DNA from 2 places in the Dyella japonica A8 genome. Region 2 is predicted to be linked to the other one. Evidence: predicted binding sites of a transcription regulator. Region 2 holds the regulator's gene; the other holds the start of a gene.
What was found. The regulator FliA, encoded in region 2, starts transcription of late flagellar genes. The targets are predictions, from matches to a motif close to TAAAGTTTNNCNNNCNNNGGCCGATAA.

Region 1: HY57_RS20355 (methyl-accepting chemotaxis protein) is a predicted target of FliA. The motif match lies at 8,315-8,341, and genes of this name have one in related genera.

The regions. Positions count from the first base shown of each region.
Region 1 is NZ_CP008884.1:4,762,879-4,773,443, forward strand. Features, by position in the region: gene HY57_RS20330 (hybrid sensor histidine kinase/response regulator) at 1-2,294, shown strand, start outside; gene HY57_RS20335 (FecR family protein) at 2,448-4,121, shown strand; gene HY57_RS20340 (CHASE2 domain-containing protein) at 4,150-5,367, shown strand; gene HY57_RS20345 (OmpA family protein) at 5,422-6,003, opposite strand; gene HY57_RS20350 (hypothetical protein) at 6,255-6,503, opposite strand; gene HY57_RS20355 (methyl-accepting chemotaxis protein) at 6,596-8,278, opposite strand; gene HY57_RS20360 (GFA family protein) at 8,443-8,799, opposite strand; gene HY57_RS20365 (endonuclease/exonuclease/phosphatase family protein) at 8,980-9,822, shown strand; gene rsgA (ribosome small subunit-dependent GTPase A) at 9,953-10,565, opposite strand, start outside.
Region 2 is NZ_CP008884.1:4,367,591-4,378,155, forward strand. Features, by position in the region: gene HY57_RS18575 (SphA family protein) at 1-700, opposite strand, end outside; gene HY57_RS18580 (AI-2E family transporter) at 985-2,922, opposite strand; gene HY57_RS18585 (chemotaxis protein CheW) at 3,011-3,472, opposite strand; gene motD (flagellar motor protein MotD) at 3,525-4,676, opposite strand; gene HY57_RS18595 (flagellar motor protein) at 4,691-5,431, opposite strand; gene HY57_RS18600 (chemotaxis protein CheA) at 5,434-7,386, opposite strand; gene HY57_RS18605 (protein phosphatase CheZ) at 7,585-8,226, opposite strand; gene cheY (chemotaxis response regulator CheY) at 8,223-8,630, opposite strand; gene HY57_RS18615 (RNA polymerase sigma factor FliA) at 8,765-9,541, opposite strand; gene HY57_RS18620 (P-loop NTPase) at 9,543-10,466, opposite strand; gene flhF (flagellar biosynthesis protein FlhF) at 10,481-10,565, opposite strand, start outside.

The sequences.
Region 1 (10,565 bases), 400 kb from region 2:
GGATACACGCTCTGCGCGACGAGCGCGGGCAGGCGCGCGGCTACGCCAGCACGCTGCTGGACGTCAGCGAATTCCGCGACGCCGAACAGGCCGCGCGGCAGACCGAGCAACGCCTGGGTGACATGGCGCAGCGCATGCCAGTAGTGGTGATCGCAATGCGCATCGCCTCGCCGGGCGCCGCGCAGGTCGCGTTCCTGGCGGGCGATGCACGTGCGCTATTCAACATCGACGCGGGCGAGCTGCGCGATCCCGACGATGCCTTCCGGCTCGATGCCTTGCGCGAGCGCATCCACCCTGACGACTGGCCGGCGTTGTCGCCCCTGCTGTCACCCGGCGACGACTCAGCGGCCACGCGCGCGGTGGACTTCCGCGCGTTCGGCCTCGATGGCCTGCGCTGGGTGCACGCCACCTTCGCCAGCCGCCGCATGGCGGACGGCAGCCTGGGCCTGATGGGTTATTTCATCGACACCACTGAGCAGAACCTGCGCAGCGAAGCGCTGCGCATCGCCCGCGACGTCGCCGAACGCGCCTCCAAGGCGAAGGCGGATTTCCTTGCCGCCATGAGCCATGAGATCCGCACGCCCATGAACGGCGTCATCGGCATGCTGGAATTGCTGGGCCGCACACCGGTGAACGGTGAACAGCGCGAGCTGCTGCGCGCGGTAGACGAATCCGCCAGCGCGTTGCTGCAGATCCTCAACGACATCCTGGATTTCTCCAAGCTCGAGGCAGGCGACCTGCGGCTCGACGCGGCACCGTTCGATGCACGCCAGTGGCTGGATGGCGCGGTCGCCACGATGGCGGTGGCGGCACGCGCGAAGGGGCTGGATCTTCGCCTTGCCACGGATGCGGCGGTGGCAGGCCAGCTTCGTGGTGACGGCCAGCGCCTGCGGCAGATTTTGATCAACCTGCTCAACAACGCCATCAAGTTCACCGATCGCGGCAGTGTCAGCGCCACGCTGAACGTGCTGGGCGACAACGGCGCGCAACAGCATCTCGCGCTGAGCGTCACCGATACCGGCATCGGTATCGCGAAGGACAAGCAGGACACCCTGTTCAAGCCGTTCGCCCAGGCCGAAACCTGGACCAGCCGCCGCTACGGCGGCACCGGGCTCGGACTGGCCATCTGCCAACAGCTCGTGCAACTGATGGATGGCAACATCGAGCTGCGCAGCGAGGAAGGCGTGGGCACGACCGTCACTGTGCAGTTGCGGCTGCCCGTGGCGGAGCGCGCCACCGACGCGCCCGCCAGCCTGCACGGCCGGCACGCCGTCGTGCGGCTGGCATCCGCCCCGACCGCCAGCGCGCTGGAACAGTACCTGCGTGCCGCGGGCATGAGCGTCGAGCGCATCGAGCCGACGACACCGCTGCGTGCCGGGATGGCGGCCAGCCTGCTCTTCATCGACGCGGCCGATGATGAAAGCGCCCACCAGATCCACGCACGCGTGGTCGTCGTCGCCGACGAGCCGACGCCAACCGATGCCGACGTCACCTGGCTGGGCGCGCAGCCGCTGACCTGGCGAGCCGTGATCAGCGCCTGCCTGCACGCACTGGAACTGGAAGAACCCCGCCACTGGCGCGACCACCCTTCCGCCGGCAACGTACCCGCGCTGCGCGGGCGCGTGCTGGTGGTCGAGGACCATCCCGTCAGCCAGCGCCTGATCGCCCGCCAGCTCGCCCTGCTGGGCCTCGCCAGCGAGGTCGTGGACAACGGCCACGACGCCCTTGAGATGCTGACCGACGGTGGCTATGCCCTGCTGCTGACCGACTGCAACATGCCACGCATGAGCGGCCATGAGCTGGCCCGTGCATGGCGCGCCCACGAGGCGGATGCCGGCGCGTCGCACCGGCTGCCCATCCTGGCGATGACGGCCAGCGCGCTGAGCAGCGAAACAGCGCGCGCGAAAGACGCGGGCATGGACGACGTACTCAGCAAGCCGCTGCAGCTGGCCACGCTCAGCCGCAAGCTCGCCCAGTGGCTGGACCCCACAACCCTGCCGACCCGCGATGCCCCTCCCCCGCAGCACGACCTGCGCGACCTGCTGGCGCAGGAAACCGAGCGCGACCTGCACGACCTGGGGCAACACGCGGCCCGGCACGACCTGACCGCCGCCCGCCAGTCCCTGCATCGCCTACTGGGCGTCCTGCCCTTGCTGGGCGACGTGGCCCTGGCCCAGGAAGGGGAACGCCTTTACGAGGCCCTGCATGGCCCGGACAGCGGGAGCGCCCTGACCGGCGTCGCCGGGTTCTCCGACCGGCTGGCCCGGCGGCTGGCGATGCCGGATCGCCCCTGAACGCCTATGTGACGGTCTTGGCATTTTGCCGACCCGTCCACGACAATAGCCGCGCTGCAAGTCGCTGCGTCGCTTCGGGAAAACGGAAACCCGGCCGGCGATGCGGAAGGGAGTGACGGCAGCACGGGGGTGCACCAGGACTATCGAGGCTTTATGTCACACCGGACCTTCGGGCCACGCCAGCCATGGCGCTGGCTATGCATCACCGTGCTGTTGGCTGTCACCGCTTACATTCCCCACGCGCTTGCCGCCCCCGCCGACTGGCATTACCGCGTACGCCCGGGCGACAACCTCTGGGATCTGGCCGCGCGCTACCTCAAACCGGATGTGTCCTGGCAAAAGCTGCAGGACTACAACCAGGTCGCCGACCCGCTGCACCTGCCGCCGGGTTCGACCATGCAGTTCCCGGTCGGCTGGCTGCGCCAGGGCCCTGCGCCGGCCACCGTGATCGCCGTGCTGGGCAACGCCACGGCACAGCCGACCGGCAACGCGCCGGCCATTCCCGTCACCACCGGCATGTCGGTGGGCTACGGCACCGAACTGGATACGGCGGCCGACACCAGCCTCACCCTCCAGCTCGCCGACGGTTCGCGCGTGCTGCTGCAGGCCAACAGCGCCCTGGTGCTGGATCGCCTGAGCGCCTACGGGCGCACCGGCATGGTCGACACCCGCATGCGCCTCAAGCGCGGACGCGTGAACAGCGATGTGACACCGCTCAGCGGCAGCGCGGCGCGCTTCACCGTATCCACGCCCAACACCATTTCCAGCGTGCGCGGCACGCACTTCCGCGTGGCCGCCGACGATAGCGACGGCAGCGCCCGCACCGAAGTGGTCGGCGGCCATGTCGACGTGGGCAACGACGCCCGCCACGTCATGGTGAACGGTGGCCGCGGCGTAGCCACCGCTGCCGGCGCCAAACCGGGCCAGCCCCAGGCGCTGCTGCCCGCGCCGTCCATCGACTGCCCGGCGCAGCCGCTCACCCAGTCGCCCGCGCAGATCCAGTGGAAACCGCTGGACCGCGCCGCGCACTACCGCGTGCAGGTTGCGCCCACCGATCGTTTCGAAGCCCTGGTGCTCGACACCGTGGTCGACGGCACGCAGGCCACCTTGCCAGCGCTGCCGGACGGCCCGCACGCCTTCCGCGTGCGCGGCATCGATGGCGAGCGCATGGAGGGCCTGGACACCACCTGCGCCTTCACCATCGCCGCGCATCCGCAGCCGCCGCTGATCATCGAGCCGCAGCCGAACGCCAAGGTGCGCGGCACGCGCCCCGAGTTCCGCTGGACCGAAAGCGTCGAGGCCGAAAGCTACGCCTGGCAGCTTTCGGGCAGTGCGGACTTCGGCCAACTGCTGGCCAGCAACGACAAGGTGCGTGGCAGCGACGTGCGCGCGCCGCAGGCTCTGCCGTATGGCCACTACGTCTGGCGCATCGCCAGCCGCGACAAGGACGGCAAACTCGGCCCCTACACCAGCGCCATGCCCTTCGACCTGGTACCCGAACCGCCCGCACCGGAGCCGGGCGCACCCCAGCACCAGCATGGCGATTTCGTGCTGAGCTGGCCGGAAGGCACGCCGGGGCAGCACTACCACGTCCAACTGGCACGCAAGGCCGACTTCTCCGACGTGGCCGTGGACGAGACGGTGGACAAGCCGGAGATCAGCCTGCGCAAGCTTGCCCACGGCAAGTGGTACGCCCGCGTGCAGACCATCGACACGGACGGCTACACCGGCCCCTGGGGCGCGGTGCAGCGCACGCGTGTACCCTGCTCGGCATGCCGCTGGCTCACCGCCGGTGGTGGGGTGGTGTTGCTGTACCTGATCCTCTGACGCGTCCCTCGCGGAGGTCCTGGCGCCTGTGATCATCGCGTTGCCCCTACTCAAACGCGCCCTCGCCTGGGTGGTGGGCTTCGCGGCGGCCGTGCTGCTGCTTGCCAGCGGCGTCATGCAGCCGCTGGACAATGCGTTCTACGACATGCACATGCGCCACTGGTCGTATTCCACCAGCGACCAGGTGGTGATCATCGCCATCGATCCGCAAAGCCTTGCCAGCATCGGCAACTGGCCGTGGCCGCGCTCCGTGCATGCGGAGCTCGTGCGGCGGCTCACCGAAGCAGGCGTGCGCGGTATCGGCATGGACGTGACCATGGCAGAAGCGGACGTGGGCCATCCCGACAACGACCGCGTCTACGCCGAGGCCATCCACGACAACGGCCACGTGGTGATGCCGGTATTCGCGGAGGCCGCCGAACTCGGCGGCGTGCTGGAAGAAGTGCTGCCCACGCCGGCGATTGCACGCAGCGCGGCCGCCCTGGGCCATGTCGATGCATCCAAGGATCCCGATGGCATCACGCGTGGCGTCTACCTGAAGGCGGGGCTCGGGCAGCCGCAATGGCCGGCCCTCGCGCTCGCCCTCTACGACATGGGCACGCCGTCGCCGCTGCACCCGTTGCCTGGCCTTCGCCAGCCCGAAGGCACGGCGAGGTCGCCCTATGAGTGGATTCGCGACGACTACGTGCTGATCCGTTTCGCCAACGCCGCGGGCGCATTCAACCAGGTGTCCTACGTCGACGTGCTGCGCGGACGCGTGCCCGGCGCCCTGCTCAAGGGGCGCTGGGTATTGATCGGCGCCACCGCGGCAGGGCTGGGCGACCAGTTGGCGACCGCCGCGTCCGGCGCCAACAGTCCCATGCCGGGCGTGGAATATCAGGCCAACATCCTGGAATCGCTGCACGGCGGGCGCCTGATCACTCCGTTGAATTTGCCCGCGCAGTTGTTGTTCGGCTCGCTCCTGCTCGCGCTGCCGCTAGCGGTTTACGGCCTGCCCGGCCTGCGCCGCACGCGCATGCTGGCTTTGCTGACGCTGCTGTCGATTCCGCTGGTGAGCCTGTTGCTGCTGCGCGCCGGCAACCTGTGGTGGCCACCGGCGGGGTGGATGGCGATCATCGCCGCCGGCCTGATGCTGCATGCCGCCCTACGCCGGCTGGAGCGTCGGCGCGAACGCAGGCTCGCGCCCGTGCCGGACGCTGCCTGGTGGCCATCGTTGGCATCAACCCGGCAAGGTGACGCGTCATGACGAAGAAGGCCGCCCTGGGGCGGCCTTCTTCATTCAAGGGGCCTGCGATGTCGCTCAGGAACTGCCCGCGAAATCGGTCACCAACGATACGCGGCGATTGGGCATGCCCTGGTCGCCCGTCGCGCCCTTCACCACCTGGCGGTTCTTCACCTTGCCATAGCCCACAGCCCTCACCTGGTCGGCGTTGAGGCCGCCGTTCTGCACGAGGTAATCGCGCACGGCCTGCGCCCGCTTCAGCGCCAGGCGCTGGTTGTAGGCGGCCGAGCCGGAGGGATCGGCGAAGCCTTCGGCAGTGACCACCGCCGCGGCATGGTGGTCGCGCATCACCTTGGCGAAATCGTCCAGGCGTTGTTTGTCCTCGTCGCGCAACGTGGTCTGGTTGGTATCGAAATGCGCAATGGTGTCTACGTTGATGCGGCCCTGCATGGCCGTGATCTGCGTGTCGTACTGCGCGAACTTCTGGTGCATCTCCTGCGTGATCGCATCGATCTCTTGCTGCTGCTTCTGATCGTTGCTGCGCAGCTCCGCGATGGCGGCATCGAAATCGCTCTTCTTGACGTAGCCGGTGCAGCCGCAAAGCGCGACCACGAACAATCCGACCACGCCGCGACCGATGCGAGAGCTGGTACTTGCCATGGGGTTTCTCCTCTCGTTAGCGGTGCGCAAGCGCGGGCTGCCGCAGGCGGCAAGCGCTTTCGCAGAGGGAGTATGCATCGCAGGCGCCGGCACGACGCCAATACGTTCAAGCCACCATTTGGACGTCCAATCGCAGGACGCAGGCGCACAAACCCTGCAGCACCATCGTGACTGGCCGCAGAATTTGAACCATGCGCCCAAAAGCCAAAACACCGCATGAACATGGAGTAGCCGGGATGGAGTGGCGCAACTCAGGCACGCCCAACCACCTTGCGGAAGCGGCGCTCCTGCACCAGCCACATGCCGACCCCGTAGCCCGCGCCAGCAAGCAACCACCAAAGGACGACCGACTCCATGGTCGTGAGACGCGGATGCGGGATCACATAGGTCATCAGCAGAAACATGGGCAGGCCGTAGCACAGCAATCCACGAAACAGCACATACCTGAGCATGCCCTGCCCGCGAACCCTGGCCCAGCGATCAAATTCCCGATTTTTCATGCGTCCCTCCGCGACTTCTTCCTGACATGGAACACGCATGAAACGCGCGAGCGCCCCATGCGTTGAATCCCGGTGTGCCGGATCGACGGAATCTAGAACTCAGTCCACATGTCATCGGCCGTAGCCAGCGCCGGGGCTGGTGCCGCGCGATGACGCACCGCGGGCCGCGGCGTCGCCATCGCCGGCGGCCTGGCGCTTGCGCTGGCCGGGGCCGCCTGGACCACGGCCACATCGTGGGCGGCCTGGCCCTGCAGGGTGAAGTAGGCCACCTGGTTCATCAGAACCTGCGACAGGTCCAGCGTATTGCGGCTGGCAGCACTGGCCTCTTCCACCAGCGCGGCGTTCTGCTGCGTCACCTCGTCGAGCGTGGTCACGGCGTTGTTGACCTGTCCGATGCCCGCGGACTGCTCCTCGGACGCCGCCGCGATCACCTCGATGATGGTGCTCACCTCGCGCACGTCACCGGCGATGTCGTTGAGCACGGTGCCGGTGCGCTGGACCAGCGCCGCGCCCTCGCTCACCTTGTCGGTGGTGTCCAGGATCAGCGTCTTGATGTTCTTCGCTGCCGCACCGCTGCGCTGGGCAAGGTTGCGCACTTCGGTGGCCACCACCGCGAAACCGCGCCCCTGTTCGCCGGCACGCGCCGCTTCCACGGCCGCATTGAGCGCGAGCAGGTTGGTCTGGAAGGCGATCTCGTCGATCAACACCACGATCTCGCCCACTTCCTTGCTCGCCTGCGTGATCGCCTCCATCGCGCCCACCGCCGACCCGGCGATGTCGCGGCCTTCCTCGGCACGTTTGCGCATGCGCAACGCCATTTCGCGCGCCTGGTCCGCGCCTTCCGCGTTCTGCCTCACCGTGCTCGACAGTTCTTCCATCGACGCGGCGGTTTCCTCCAGCGAACTGGCCTGCTCCTGCGTGCGTTGCGAGAGATCGTCATTGCCCTGCGACAGGTCGCGCGCGGCGGACGTCACCTGCTCGGCCACGTCGCGCACCTGCGTCACGATGCCGGCGAGCTGGCGGTCCATGTCATCGAGCGAGCGCAGCGTGTCGCTGAATTCGTCGTTGCCGGTGACGACGGTGGCGTTGTTGAGCTTGCCCTGCTGGATCGCGCTGGCCAGCGCTCGCGCCTGGTCGAGCGGACGCGTCACCGCGCGGATCAGCGCCACGGCCACGCCGATGAGCACCATGATGGCGATCACCAGTACGCCAAGCGCCAGCTGCCAGGTGCGTTGGAAGCTCGCCGCCGCATCCTGCGCAGATTGTGCCGCCTGCTTTTCGTTGATCACCATCAACTGGTCGATCGCTGCCGTGGCCTTGCCCATTTCATCGGCGGCCTTGTTGATGTGGAACTGGCGCGCTTCCTCGCCCCTGCCCGCATCCAGCAGCTCGGCTTCGTGGCTGATGTCGGGACCGGCGGTCTTCATGAGTTCGTCGAAGGCCGTCGCGACCGTGCGCTCGTCGGCAGCGGAAATCATGCCCGGGTAGTAGCGCTTCCATGCGGTGATCAGCCGTTCGTGGCCTGCATTGATCCGCTTCACCGCATCGCGCCGCGTGGGATCGATGATGGAGCGGTTGAGTGCGAGGCGATCCTCGATGATGGCGCCGCGAGCTTCGCTGATGGCGGCCATCGCCTGCACGTTATTGCGGTACATGTCGTCGACCAGCGTATACGTGCTGCGCACGCCATACAGGCCGACAAGACCGATGAGCACGGCGACCGACAGGGCCAGGCCCATGCTCGCGATGATCTTCAAACGAATGGTGAAACGCATGGTGCCCACTTCCCGACAGAACTCCCCGTGTGGGAGGTATCGGCGCTGGACAGGCTTCCTTGACAGGTAATTTCTTGCGTCCCGCGTGACGCAGTCAGCGGTTTTTCAGGGAAAAAGGCCTACCGGGTGACGACGTCAGCGTCACGACAAGTTGTACGGCGCTGTCATTCCATGTGCTCGACATCGTCCGGCAATCTCACCCACGGGTGCATGCACTCCTCGAACACCGAGATGGTGGGTGCAGGGAACGCCGGCTGGGAGAACGCCCCCACCGGCACGCCGATCAGGCCTTCCATCGAATCGAGCTCGTAGTACACGGTGGCCCCGCACACCGGGCAGAAATGGAATGTCCCGGAGCCACCCGTATCGCCCTTGCGCACATAGGCGGTAGAGCGCCCCCGAATCACCACCGCCTCGGCGCGGAATCGCGCCTGCACGCCGAACACGCTGCCGGTGCGGCGCTGGCAGGCATGGCAATGGCAGATGGACACGCGCAACGGTTCCTCCGTGGTACGGAGCATGAGCTGGCGGCAACTGCAGGTGGCAACGCGTTGGGGCATCGGGTGCGGTCTTCGGCGAAGTAAATGGTGGTACGGGTGCCCCGTGCACTATACGCGTTCAGCACCACGCCACGCCGGTAGCTCCGCGATCACGCAGCCGCGTGGTACGGTCTTTCCGCCACCTCTTCCGGAGCCCGACCCGTGTCCAACTTCCGTCATTGGCTCACTGCCCTGCTCTCCGTTGCACTCACCATCGCCAGCCTGCCGGTCGCGGCAGAACAGCTGCGCGTGATGAGCTTCAATGTCCGCGTACCGGTCGCCGCGGATGGCCCCAACCGCTGGGAAGCCCGGCGTGACCTGATGGTGCGCACCATCCGCGAACAACACCCCGACGTGATGGGAACGCAGGAGCTGCACCAGGAACAAGGCGACTACATCGTGGCCAAACTGCCGCAGTACACCTGGTTCGGCATTGACCGTCGCGGCGGTCACGGTGACGAACACATGGGCGTGTTCTATCGCAAGGACAAACTGGTGCTGAAGGATTCGGGCAATTTCTGGCTGTCCGACACGCCCGACCAGCCGGGCAGCATCACGTGGGGCCATCCGTATCCGCGCATGGTCACCTGGGCGCTGTTCGAAGACAAAGCCAACGGCCGAACGTTCTACTACTACAACACCCACCTGCCCTACCGGGAAGAAGACGAGCCCGCGCGCGTCAAGGGCGCGAAGGAAATCCTCGGCCGGTTCGCGAAGCTGCCCACCAACGCGCCTTTCATCCTCACCGGTGACCTGAACGCCGACGCGAGCAGCCCGACGTATGCGCTGTTCGCCAAGGCCCTGACCGATACCCGCGCGGTGGCGCCGAAGGTGGAAGGCCCCGAAAAAACCTTCCACGACTTCACCGGCATCCCCACGCAGCGCATCGATTTCATCTTCGAGCGTGGCTTTGTGCCGACGCGTTTCGCCACGGTGACGACGCAGCAGGATGGACGCTACCCGTCCGATCACTTTCCGGTAGTGACGGATCTCGACTGGAAGTAAGGGCCTGTCGCAGCCCTGTGGGAGCGCACCCTGTGCGCGACGGGCATTCCAACTGCACCGCTCCGATCCCGGTCGCGCACAGGGTGCACTCCCACAAGAGCCTTTGCGGCGCTGATCGCAGGGCGGCACCTCACCGCCCCAACCTTTCCCGCTTTGCACGCATCGCCTGCTTCGCCATCGCGTTGAACTGACGACTGTGCTCACGCTGCTCATGTCGCGCCTGCTGCACACGTAGCGCCTCACGCCGCAGCTTGTGATAGTTCGCAAGGCGCCGCGTGTCCAGCACGCCAGCCAGCAAGGCTGCCTCCACTGCGCAGCCCACGTCGCCATCATGCTGGCAGTCACGAAAGCGGCACGCCGCTGCGAGCGCTTCGATGTCGCCGAACACCGCGCCCAACTCCGGCTTAGCGGCTGCCAGTCGCAACTCGCGCATGCCGGGCGTATCGATAACCCAGGCGCCGGACGGTGTCGGGAACATTTCGCGCGCGGTGGTCGTGTGACGCCCGCGCGCGTCGGCCTCGCGGATGCCTGAGGTGCGCTGCGTTGCCTCGCCGGTGATGCGATTGGCGAGCGTGGACTTGCCCACGCCAGACGAGCCGACGAACGCCACGGTCCGACCGGATGCCAGCCACGGTTCCAGTTGCGACACCGATGCACCATCCAGCGCATTCACCGCAACCACCGGCACGCCCGGCATCAGTTGTTCCGCGCTGGCGACATAGGCCGCCACGTCATGACCGCTG
Region 2 (10,565 bases):
GAAAGCGCTGCACCAACAGCGAATCGAGATGGAACACCGAGCCATTCTGGTAGTCGGTGGCATTGTCCTTGGTATAGAAATCCACACCGGCCGTCGTGCTCCATTCCAGCGAGCCTTGGCTGAACAACTGCGTGTAGCCCACGGTGGGGGTGAACACCCAGGTATTGAGGCTGGCATTGGCCAGCCGCCCCTTGGTGTAGCTGCCCGTCGGGGCCTCGATGTACAGCGCCAGCGACAGGTGCTGCGTCTGGCTGAAATGGTGGCTGGCGATGATGGGCACGAACGTCATGTCGTACAGGCCGGTCGTGCTGTCGTGCACGCTGCGATGGAACTGCCCCAGGTCCAGGTCCGCGGTCGCCCCCACGTAGGCGAACGGCAGGTCGACCATCGAGGCGAAATTCCACGATGACGGCTTGGTGTTCCAGATATACATGCCCACCGCCGAGAAGAGCTGGAACTCCGCCCTGATGCCCAGCGACGAACCACCACCGGTCAGCGGGACTTCCTTCGAACCGCTGATGTCACCCTTGTAGTACGCATAGCCCAGCTGCCAGTTCCACCCGGACGCAGGCGGTACCAGCCCGGAGTACGAAGCGGCCTGCAGGCCGGTAATCGAACGTCCGACACCGCCTTCTGTCGCGTGCGCCGGAAGGCTGCCGAGAATGGCCAGGACAAGGAAACCCGAGAGAAGTCGCTTCATACAATGATCGCCATTGGCAATGACAGGAAACGCCAGATGCTTGCGTCAGGTAACCCCGACTACACAGTCAGCGTGGCCGTCTGTGCGATGGCGAACAAGCGAAAATCCACCTATGTGGATTACGTATAAATACGGAAACCTCGCGGCAGTTTCATGCCATGAAAAGGAACCGGCGACGCGCCGATACCCTTGGGGCCTGCTTACGATTTCCGCCTGCCCCGCGCAGTGCGCCGATGCACTACGGCGACCCACGATGTCGACGGCGTGATGCCGTCGTCCGGGGCTTAGGCCACAGCGGCACCGCTCTCGGGAATGCGCGCAATGGCTTGTTGCGCGGCCTGCTCCAGCGACCTCACCACTTCATTGACGTCCGCGTTGGCGGGTAGCGCGGTCTCGACCGTCGCCAACGGTTCGGGGAACAGCACGCCGACGATGCACGCGCCCGGAATGCGGGCACGCACCATAGCCACTGCATCGTCGAAAGCGCCCTGCTCGGCGGCGGGGTTGGCACTCACCACATAGACCATCGACACCGCATTGGGCGTCGCATCCGGATGCGGCTCCGCGTCGAAGGCAGTGAAATCATCGATGGAAAGATGGCGTGCATCGATGTGCAGGTCACGCAGGATGCGCGTGAGCAGCTCGGCGGACAGATCGTTGGCAACCGAGCCCAGCCCCAGGCACAACACCACCGAGCCGGCCGGAACGGCAAGCGGCCCCTGCCAGCGACCGTAAGCCTCCTCGCGATGCAGGCGCAGGCTGCGGCCGATGCTCGCGTCCTCCAGCACGGAGGCACGCCGGCGCCAGCGCGTCCACTTGCTCTCGTGGCTGTCCAGCGCTTCCACCACGGTCACGATGGTGCGTTTCACCGAGGTCTGCTGCACCGTACTGATCGCACCGGCCCCAAGATCAACGCGCGCCAGTTGCAACGCCGGCAGCAACACCGCATCGCAATAGGCGGCAAAGCTCTTGCGCTTCAGGAAGTCGCGCGCCTCGCTGAGGATCTCGTTCGCATCGCCCGACAACGCGCGCTGGTACACGCGCTGCGGCATGGTCAGCGCGGGCGCGTCGCCAAGCAGCACGTTGAGCAGGTCCAGCGCCTTCACGTGCCGGCCGGCCACCACCAGGCAAAGGGTCAGCGGCGTGGACATGAGCAGGCCCACCGGCCCCCACAGCCAGCTCCAGAAGATCGCCGCCACCACCACCGCCAGCGGCGACAGGCCGGTGGTGTGCCCGTAGAGAAAGGGCTCGATCAGCTGCGACACCACGATCTCCACGAACAGGTAGAGCACGATCGTCATCGCCAGCAACGACCAGCCCGGCGCCACCGCCGCCGCGAACAGGCTCACCAGGGCCGCCACCAGCCACACGCCGATGTAAGGCACGAAACGCAGGGCTGCCGTGAGGGCGCCCCATAGCGGCGCGCTGGGCACACCGATCACGGTGAGGCCCAGCCAGATCGCCACGCCGACACTGAAGTTCACCGAGAAGGTGGAGATGAAGAAGCGCGACAGGCGTTCGCCCGCGTCGTTGATCGCCGCCGTGGTGGCGCGCAGGTCGGTGCCACCCGCCAGCCGGATGAAGCGATCGCGCAGGGACTCGTGCTCCAGCAACACGAAGATCAGCACCACCAGCACGATGCCCGCGGTTTCCAGCGGCACCCACGCGGTGGACAACACGCGCGTCAGCAACGCCAGTGGCGGAGAGGATGTCTTGCCCGGTGCCTGCGCTGGCTTGGCTTCGGCCGGCGCGTTGGTGAGGTAGGGCGGCGCCACGAAGGCCGGTGCGGCCGTGCCGGCGGGTGCCGGCGCGGCGCCCTGCCCACCGCCGTCGATCACCTTGCCCAGTTCGCCCTGGAGGAAATCCAGCCGCCCCAGCGTCTCCTCGCGCAGCGATTTCACCTTGGTGCGGATGGTCACTTCGTACTGCGGCAGGCTGCGCGCCACGTGCACCACCTGGGTGCCGATCATGGTGGCCAGGCCGGAGACCACGACCACCAGCGCCAGTACGGCGATCAGCACTGACGCGCCGTGGCCCAAACCGACGCGACGGGACAGGCGCACCCACGGCGCCACCAACAGGCTGAGAAACACCGCCAGGACGATCGGCACCAGCACCTCCCGCCCGAAGTACAGCAGTGCCAGCACGCAGGCCGCGGCGACGATGACGACCGCGCGCTGGCTGGCCGAGGCGGCAGGCGATGCGGGGGCTTGCGACGACATGGGCGGCTCCTATCCATCGCGGCACGGGCGGGGCAGACGGATGGCCCCGGGGGTGCCGCAAGGATAGCCTCGACCGGTGACGGATGGATCAGGCCGCCTCGTGCTCCAGCGGCAGGCGGCACAGCCGACGAACGTCGAGCAAGGCCACGAAGCCGTTCGGCGAGGGCAGTACGCCCTGCACGGGGTCATCCTCGCGCGCCGCGCCGCCGGGCAGCGGTGGCGCAACGTCGGCCGCCTTGGCCGACAACAGGTCGCCAATGGCATCCACGCGGATGCCCACCAGGTGCGGACCGTGCGAGAGCATCACCAGGCGCACCTGGAACGGGTCCACCCGCCCTTCCTCGTCGAGTCCGAGGCGACGCCGCCCGTCCAGTACCGGCACGATGCGTCCGCGCAGATGGCGAATGCCCAGCAGGTCAGCGGCCGCACCCGGCACGGGCGTGAGCTCGCCGTCGCGCAGTACTTCGCTCACCTGCGTCAGCGGCGCGGCATACCACTGCCCGCCGATGCGGAAGGACAGCCAGTCCTCGGTGTTGTGTCCCTGGGTCATGACACGCTCTCCCCTGCTCTGGTCTTGGCGACCGGTACGACGAATATGCAATTCACGGGCCATGCTCGGGCGAGCTCACGCGCGCGCCGCCGACGCTGATGGCACCGGCGGCGACATCGGGCAGGGAAACCTGCGGCGCAAGATCCGGCCGCGCATCGCCGTCCTGTTGCGCGGTGCGCACGGGTCTGGCGAGGATGACCTTGTTCACCGGCGCGTCTTCCACCGGCTTGGGCGCCACCACTTCCACGATCGGTGCGGACTTGCCGGCTGCCGGTGCCACCGCGACCACGGCAGCGGGCGCTGCGGGCGCTGCCGACACGGACGGCGCGGGCGCACCGCGATCGTCCGCCGTCAGCTGGCCGTTCTGAAGGTCGTTGAGGAAGCGCTTGGGCGCGTCCTCTTCGCTCAACACCACGATCAACACGCGGCGATTGTGGTTACGACCGTCCGCCGTGGTGTTGTCGGCACTGGGCCGGTACTCGCCCCAGCCCATGATGCCCAGCCGCGACGGATCCACACCCTGCTCGGAGAACAGTCGCGCCACGCTCGCGGCGCGCGCGGCGGACAGCTCCCAGTTGGACGGATACAGCGCGGTATTGATGGGACGGTCATCCGTATAGCCCTCGATGCGCACCGCATTGGGAAACGGCTTGAGGATGGACGCCATGTTGTCGAGGATGTCGTTCGCCTCGGGCGAGAGCCTGGCCGCGCCGCTGGCGAACAGGATGTCGGTGCGCAGCTCGATCTCCAGCCACGACGTGGTCTTGCGCACGATCACCATCTGCTTGTCGATCAGGGGCTGCAACGCGCGCTGCACCTGGTCGCGGATCGATTCCAAGTTGCGCTTCTCCTGTGACTCCGAGCCCGAGCGCGAATCCGCGACACGCACCAGTTGCGGGCGCGCTGGAATCGGCACGCTCACCGGGGTGGTGGCAGCGCCCGGCCGGGACTGCGGTGACGCAATGGCCGGATCGACGTTGTGCGGCTGCGCACGCGTCTGCGGCATCGCGGCGATCACGTGGCTGGAGCCGTTGAACGCCTCGATGATGGAGTTGGACATCACGCGGTACTTGCCCTCGTTCACCACGGAGACCGCGTACATCACCACGAAGAAGGCCAGCAGCAGCGTCATCAGGTCGGCATAGGGGATCGCCCATGCCTCGTGGTTGACGTGGTCCTCGTGATGTTTTTTCTTCCTGGCCACGATGCTGCGCCCGGTTACGCCAGGTAGCCTTGAAGCTTGGCTTCGATCTGGCGCGGGTTGGCGCCTTCGGCGATCGCGACCAGGCCTTCGATCAGGATTTCGCGCATCTGCGTCTGCTTGTGGATCAGCGCCTTCAAGCGGGCCGACATCGGCAGCATCAGCAGGTTGGCCAGCGCCACGCCGTAGATGGTGGCCACGAACGCGGCGGCGATGCCGTGGCCGAGCTTGCTCGGGTCGGCCAGGTTCTGCATCACCGCCATCAGGCCCATCACCGCGCCGATGATGCCCATGGTCGGCGAGAAGATGCCGGCGTTCTCGAATACCTTCGCACCGGCCAGGTCGTGATGCTCGCGCGCGCCCACTTCCACTTCCAGCACGCCGCGGATGGCCTCCGGCTCGCTGCCGTCGACCAGCAGTTGCAGGCCCTTGCGCACGAACGTGTCGCTTTCCGAATCGATCTGCGGTTCCAGGCCCAGCAGGCCCTGGCGGCGCGAAATCTCGCTCCAGCCCACGATGCGGCTGATCAGGTCCGATGGCTGATGCTGCGGCGGCTTGTACACCAGCGGGAACATCGACATGGCGTGCTTGAGCACCTTGCCGGAGTTCTGCACCAGCAACGCGGCGATGGTGCCCAGGAACACAATGACGAACGCGGCCGGGTTCCACAGCGCTTCCACGCTGGAACCCTTGAGGACGGTGCCGACGATGATGACGATGAACGCCAGGATCGTGCCGATGAGACTTACCAGGTCCATGGTCAGCTATTCACACGCAGAGTGGGGAGGAGTTGACCGTCTGCGCCGGACAAACCGGCCAGATCCATCACCAGCGCCAGACGGCCGTCGCCGGTAACCGTCGCACCCGCCACGGCGGGCACGCCTTCGAACAGGGGACCGAGCGGTTTCACCATCACGTCTTCGCGGCCGATCACCTCGTGCACCAGGCAACCCAGGCGCATGTGGCCGATGTGCAGCACCACCACGTGACGGCCCGACGGGCCTTCCACGCCGACCCAGCCGCCAAGGTCTGCCAGCGCCAGCGCGCGACCGCGATGCGAGGCCACGGCGCGGCCGTCGAGCTGTTGCTGCTGGCCCGGCGCCAGCTCGAACACCTCGTCCACGTTGCTCAGCGGCAGCGCGAGCAGGCGCGCTCCCACGCGCACCATCAGCACGCGCTGGATCGCCAGCGTCAGCGGCACGGCCAATTCCAGCGTGCTGCCCTTGCCCAGCTGTGAGCGCACGGAAAGCGTGCCGCCCAGTTCCACCACGCGCGTCTTCACCACGTCCATGCCCACGCCACGACCGGAGATGTCGGAGACGGTGGCCGCCGTGCTGAAGCCGGGGCGGAAGATGATTTCGTAGCATTCGTTCTCGGTAAGGCGCGAGGCCTGCGCCTCGTCCATCAATCCTTTCTCCACCGCCTTGCGGCGCAGGACCTCGGGATTCATGCCGCGCCCGTCGTCGGACACGGTGATAACGATGCGCTCGCCGCGCTGACTCGCACCCAGCGTCACCTTGCCCTTGCGCGGCTTGCCGGCGCGCTCGCGTTCTTCCGGCATTTCCAGGCCGTGGTCGAGCGCATTGCGGATCAGGTGCACCATGGGGTCGGCAAGCGCCTCGACCAGGCTGCGGTCGAGATCAGTGCCCTCGCCTTCCTGCACCAATTCCACGTCCTTGCCGAGCTGGCGCGACAGGTCGCGAACGATGCGCGGAAAACGCTGGAACAAGCGGCCGACCGGCTGCATGCGCATGCCGAGTACGGCGTTCTGCAGGGCGTCGGCGACGCGATCCAGTTCCGTGGCGGCCAGTTCGAGCGTTTCGTCGCCGTTCTTGGCCGCGAGGCTCAGCAGGCGATTGCGCACCAGCACCAGTTCACCGGCGCGGTGCACGAGTGCATCGAGGCGCGCGGTGTCCACGCGCACGGTGTTTTCCGGCGCAGGGGCTGCGGCCTTTGCCGAAGCAGCGGGCGCCGGCGCGGGAGCGGCCACCGGTGCGGATGCCTGCGTGCCCGGCACGCCACCCTTGCCATGGAGATTGTCGAGCAGCGACTCGAATTCGTCGTCGGAAATCGTGCCGGCCGTGGTGGCCGCCGCCGGCGCTTCCACCGCACCGGGCATGCCGCCCTTGCCGTGCAGATTGTCCAGCAAGGCCTCGAATTCGTCGTCGGTGATGCTGCCCGAGGACGATTCCGCCGCCGGTGCGCCCGGTGCGCCACCGGTGCCATACAGGCTGTCCAGCAGGGCCTCGAATTCCGAATCGTCAATGGTGCCGTCACTGGGCGGCGGCGCCACCGGCGGAGCGACGGGCTTGGGCACCGGCTTGGGAGCCGCCGCACCGGGCATCAAGCGCTGCAGCAGCGCCTGCGGCGGCATCGCCATCGGCTGGCCACCGGCCAGCGCGGCCATCATGTCGTTGAGCAGATCCAGCGCTTCGAGCAGTGCGTCCATGCGCGCGGCATCGAGCAGCAGCTGCCCGTTGCGCGCCACGTTGAGCAGGTCCTCGGCGTGATGGCACAACTGCACCATCGGCTCGATGGCCAGAAACCCTGCGCCGCCCTTCACCGTGTGGAACGCGCGGAACACGGCGTTCAGCAGCTCGGCGTCGCGCGGCGAGCCTTCCAGCCCGATCAACTGTTCACCCAGGCGCTGCACCAGCTCCCCGGCTTCCACCAGGAAATCGTTGCGCAGCTCGCTGTCCAGCGTGGGATCCATCAGGCGTGTGTCCTTGGTGCTTGTTCATGAACCCGGCATTGCTTCACCGTCATTCCAGCGAAAGCGGGAGGCGCTTCATCAACAGCCGGATGGCTGGTCATCCAGTGACTTTCACGCCATGCCAAAGTCACTGGATCCCCGCTTTCGCGGGGATGACGGTGAGGAAGTAGCCGCCATACCGAGATCATGACCAGGCTCTTAGAAACCGAATTCGCTCAGCAGGCGATCCGCCTCGTCCTGGCTGGTCACCTTCACCGGGCCCGCGGCGGCTTCACCCGTTGCCAGCGCGCCGGTCAGGCTCACCAGTTCCAGCAGCGAGTTCTCCACGCTGCCGATGAAGTTCACGACTTTCTTGATGCGCTGGCCGGACAGGTCCTGCCACGACTGCGCCACCACGAAATCGGCCATGCCTTCGCGGTATTCGTTGGCGAACGACTGCGCCTGCGTGGCCAGCACGTGGGCAACGTCGCCTTCGCTCGTGCCCTCGATCACCGCGCTGGCGTTGGCGGCCAGCGTCTCGGCCTGCGGGCGCATGCGCTCGGCGAAGTCGAGCGTGCGGTGCGCGGCCTGCGAGCTCATTTCCAGCACGTCCTGCAGGTGCTTGCGCGCGTCGGCGACGCTGCCCGGCACGCCTTCCTGCGCGAGGTCGCCGCCCAGGCGGCGCACGGCATCGTGCAGGTCGCGGGCCAGCAGGCCCAGGGCGCGGAACAGGCGCTGCTCGCGCTGGCGTACCAGCACGTCGAGCGCCTGTTCGAAGGCAGCACCGTCGGTGCTGTTGAGAAGATCGTGCAGTTCCTGCGGCATCGATTCGCCGGCTAGCAGGGAGACTTGTGCGTTCATGCGTTGGCTCCGCTGGCGGCCAGGCGTTCGAAGATCTTGCTGAGTTTTTCCTGCAGGGTGACGGCGGTGAACGGCTTGACGATGTAACCGTTCACGCCCGCCTGCGCGGCGGCGATGATCTGGTCGCGGTTGTTTTCCGCGGTGACCATGAGCACCGGCATGCCCTTGAGCGAAGGCTCGGCGCGGATGGCGCGCAACAGGTCGATGCCCGTCATGTTGGGCATGTTCCAGTCGGTCACGACCATGTCGAAGGCGTTGTTGCGCAACATGGTCAGCGCGTTCTCGCCGTCGTCGGCTTCCTGGATCAGCGTATTGCTGAAACCGAGCTCGACCAGCAGGTTGCGAACGATGCGCCGCATGGTGGAAAAGTCGTCCACCACGAGGATCTTCATATTCTTGTCCAAACGCTTTCTCCGCTGCGCGTCACTTGGCTAGATGTGGTTGCTGAAACGACTGCTTGTACTGGGCGCCAACCCGATGGCCGCCGCGCTGCGAGAACCGAGAGCCCGTCTCTTCCGCTCCGGCGATCGCGCCCGTGTTACATGCCTTTCGTTCCCTTGCGTTGTTTCGCTGACCTCTCGGCCTGCCCCTCATGCCAACCGCTCATGCGCGCACGCAAGCGCACGATGGCCTGGCCGTGGATCTGGCACACGCGCGACTCCGTCACACCGAGCACCGCGCCAATCTCCTTGAGGTTCAGCTCTTCCTCGTAATACAGGGACATCACCAGCTGCTCGCGTTCCGGCAGACTGCCGATGGCCTCCACCAGCGCCTCGCGCATGCCTTCGTGCTCGACGCTGTCGGCCGGGCTGAGGCTGTCGCCGTCGACCACGTCGAACGCCGCGCCACCGTCCGCGTCGTCCGGCGCGGAGAGGCTGAGCAGGCGCGCGCTCGCGGCATCCGCCAGCACCTGGTGATATTCCTCGGCACCCATGCCCAGTCGCCGCATCACTTCGGCGTCATCGGCATCCGCACCGGTTTCGATTTCAATCTGACGAACGACCTCCGCCATTTCGCGCACTTTTCGATGCACCGACCGTGGGGTCCAGTCGGTGCGCCGCAATTCATCGAGCATCGCGCCACGGATGCGGATACCCGCAAACGTCTCGAAGCTCGCGTTCTTGCCGGTGGTGAAATTGCGGGCAGCCTCCAGCAAACCGATCATGCCGGCCTGAATCAGGTCGCTGACGTCCACGCTGGGCGGCAGGCGACCCATCAGGTGATAGGCGATCCTGCGTACCAGGGGCGCGTGCTGGCGAACCAGTTCGTCGGCACTCTGCCGCTGCAGCTGCAGATATTCGGAAGCCACGCTCATGTCACCACCCCGTCGCTACTGCGGCCTGCCTGCTGAAAAAGGCGATGCGGTCCAGGCCCAGTCGCTCGGGTTCACCCCATGTATCGACCGCACCCGCCAATTGCTTGAATGCCTGCCCCGAACGGCTCGACGGCCACAGATCCACCACCGCGCTCTGGCGGCGGATGGCCTGCTTGAGCCGTTCGTCGTGCGGGACATGCCCCATGAATTCCAGCGCCACGTCCAGGAAGCGGTCGCACACCCGTGCGAGCTTCTGGTGCAACTGCTTGGCCTCGCCCAGGTTGCGCACCATGTTCGCCACCATGCGGAAGCGGCGCACGCCGAAATCGCGGCTCAGCACCTTGAGCAAGGCGTAGGCATCGGTCAGCGAGGCCGGCTCGTCGCACACCACCACCACCACGTCGTCCGCCGCCGCGGCGAACATCGCCACGTTGTCGGACAACCCGGCGGCCGTATCCACCACCAGGTAGTCCGGCGGCGTGATCAGATCGTCGAAGGCACGGATCACCGCCGCGTGCTCGCCGGCACCGAGCTGGGCAAGCCGGCGCGTGCCCGAGCCGGCCGGCACGACCTTCAGGCCGTGCGGCGCGGGCATCAGCAGCTCGTCGATGGTGCAGCTGCCGTCCAGCAGGTGGCCAATGTGGCGCGTGGGCGTCAGGCCCAGCAGCACGTCAATGTTGGCCAGGCTCATGTCCGCGTCGAGCAGGATCACCTGGCGCCCTTCCCTGGCGAGCGCCATGCCCAGGTTCACCGATACGGTGGTCTTGCCCACGCCGCCCTTGCCACCGGCGACCGCGATGGCGCGGCAACGCTTGCGCGGCGCCACCCCGCTCAGTCCATAGGCCTGGTCCTGCACCGGCGCCTGCCGGCTATGTCGTTCGGTCAGCGCACGCAACATGCTCTCCAACCCCATCGCCTGGTTCATTGCGAAAACACCGCTCATGCGCTTGCCACCGCTAGTCCGAAACGATCCGCCATGACCATGTCATCCGCCGCCGTGTTGCCCTTGAGCACCTGCGCGGCA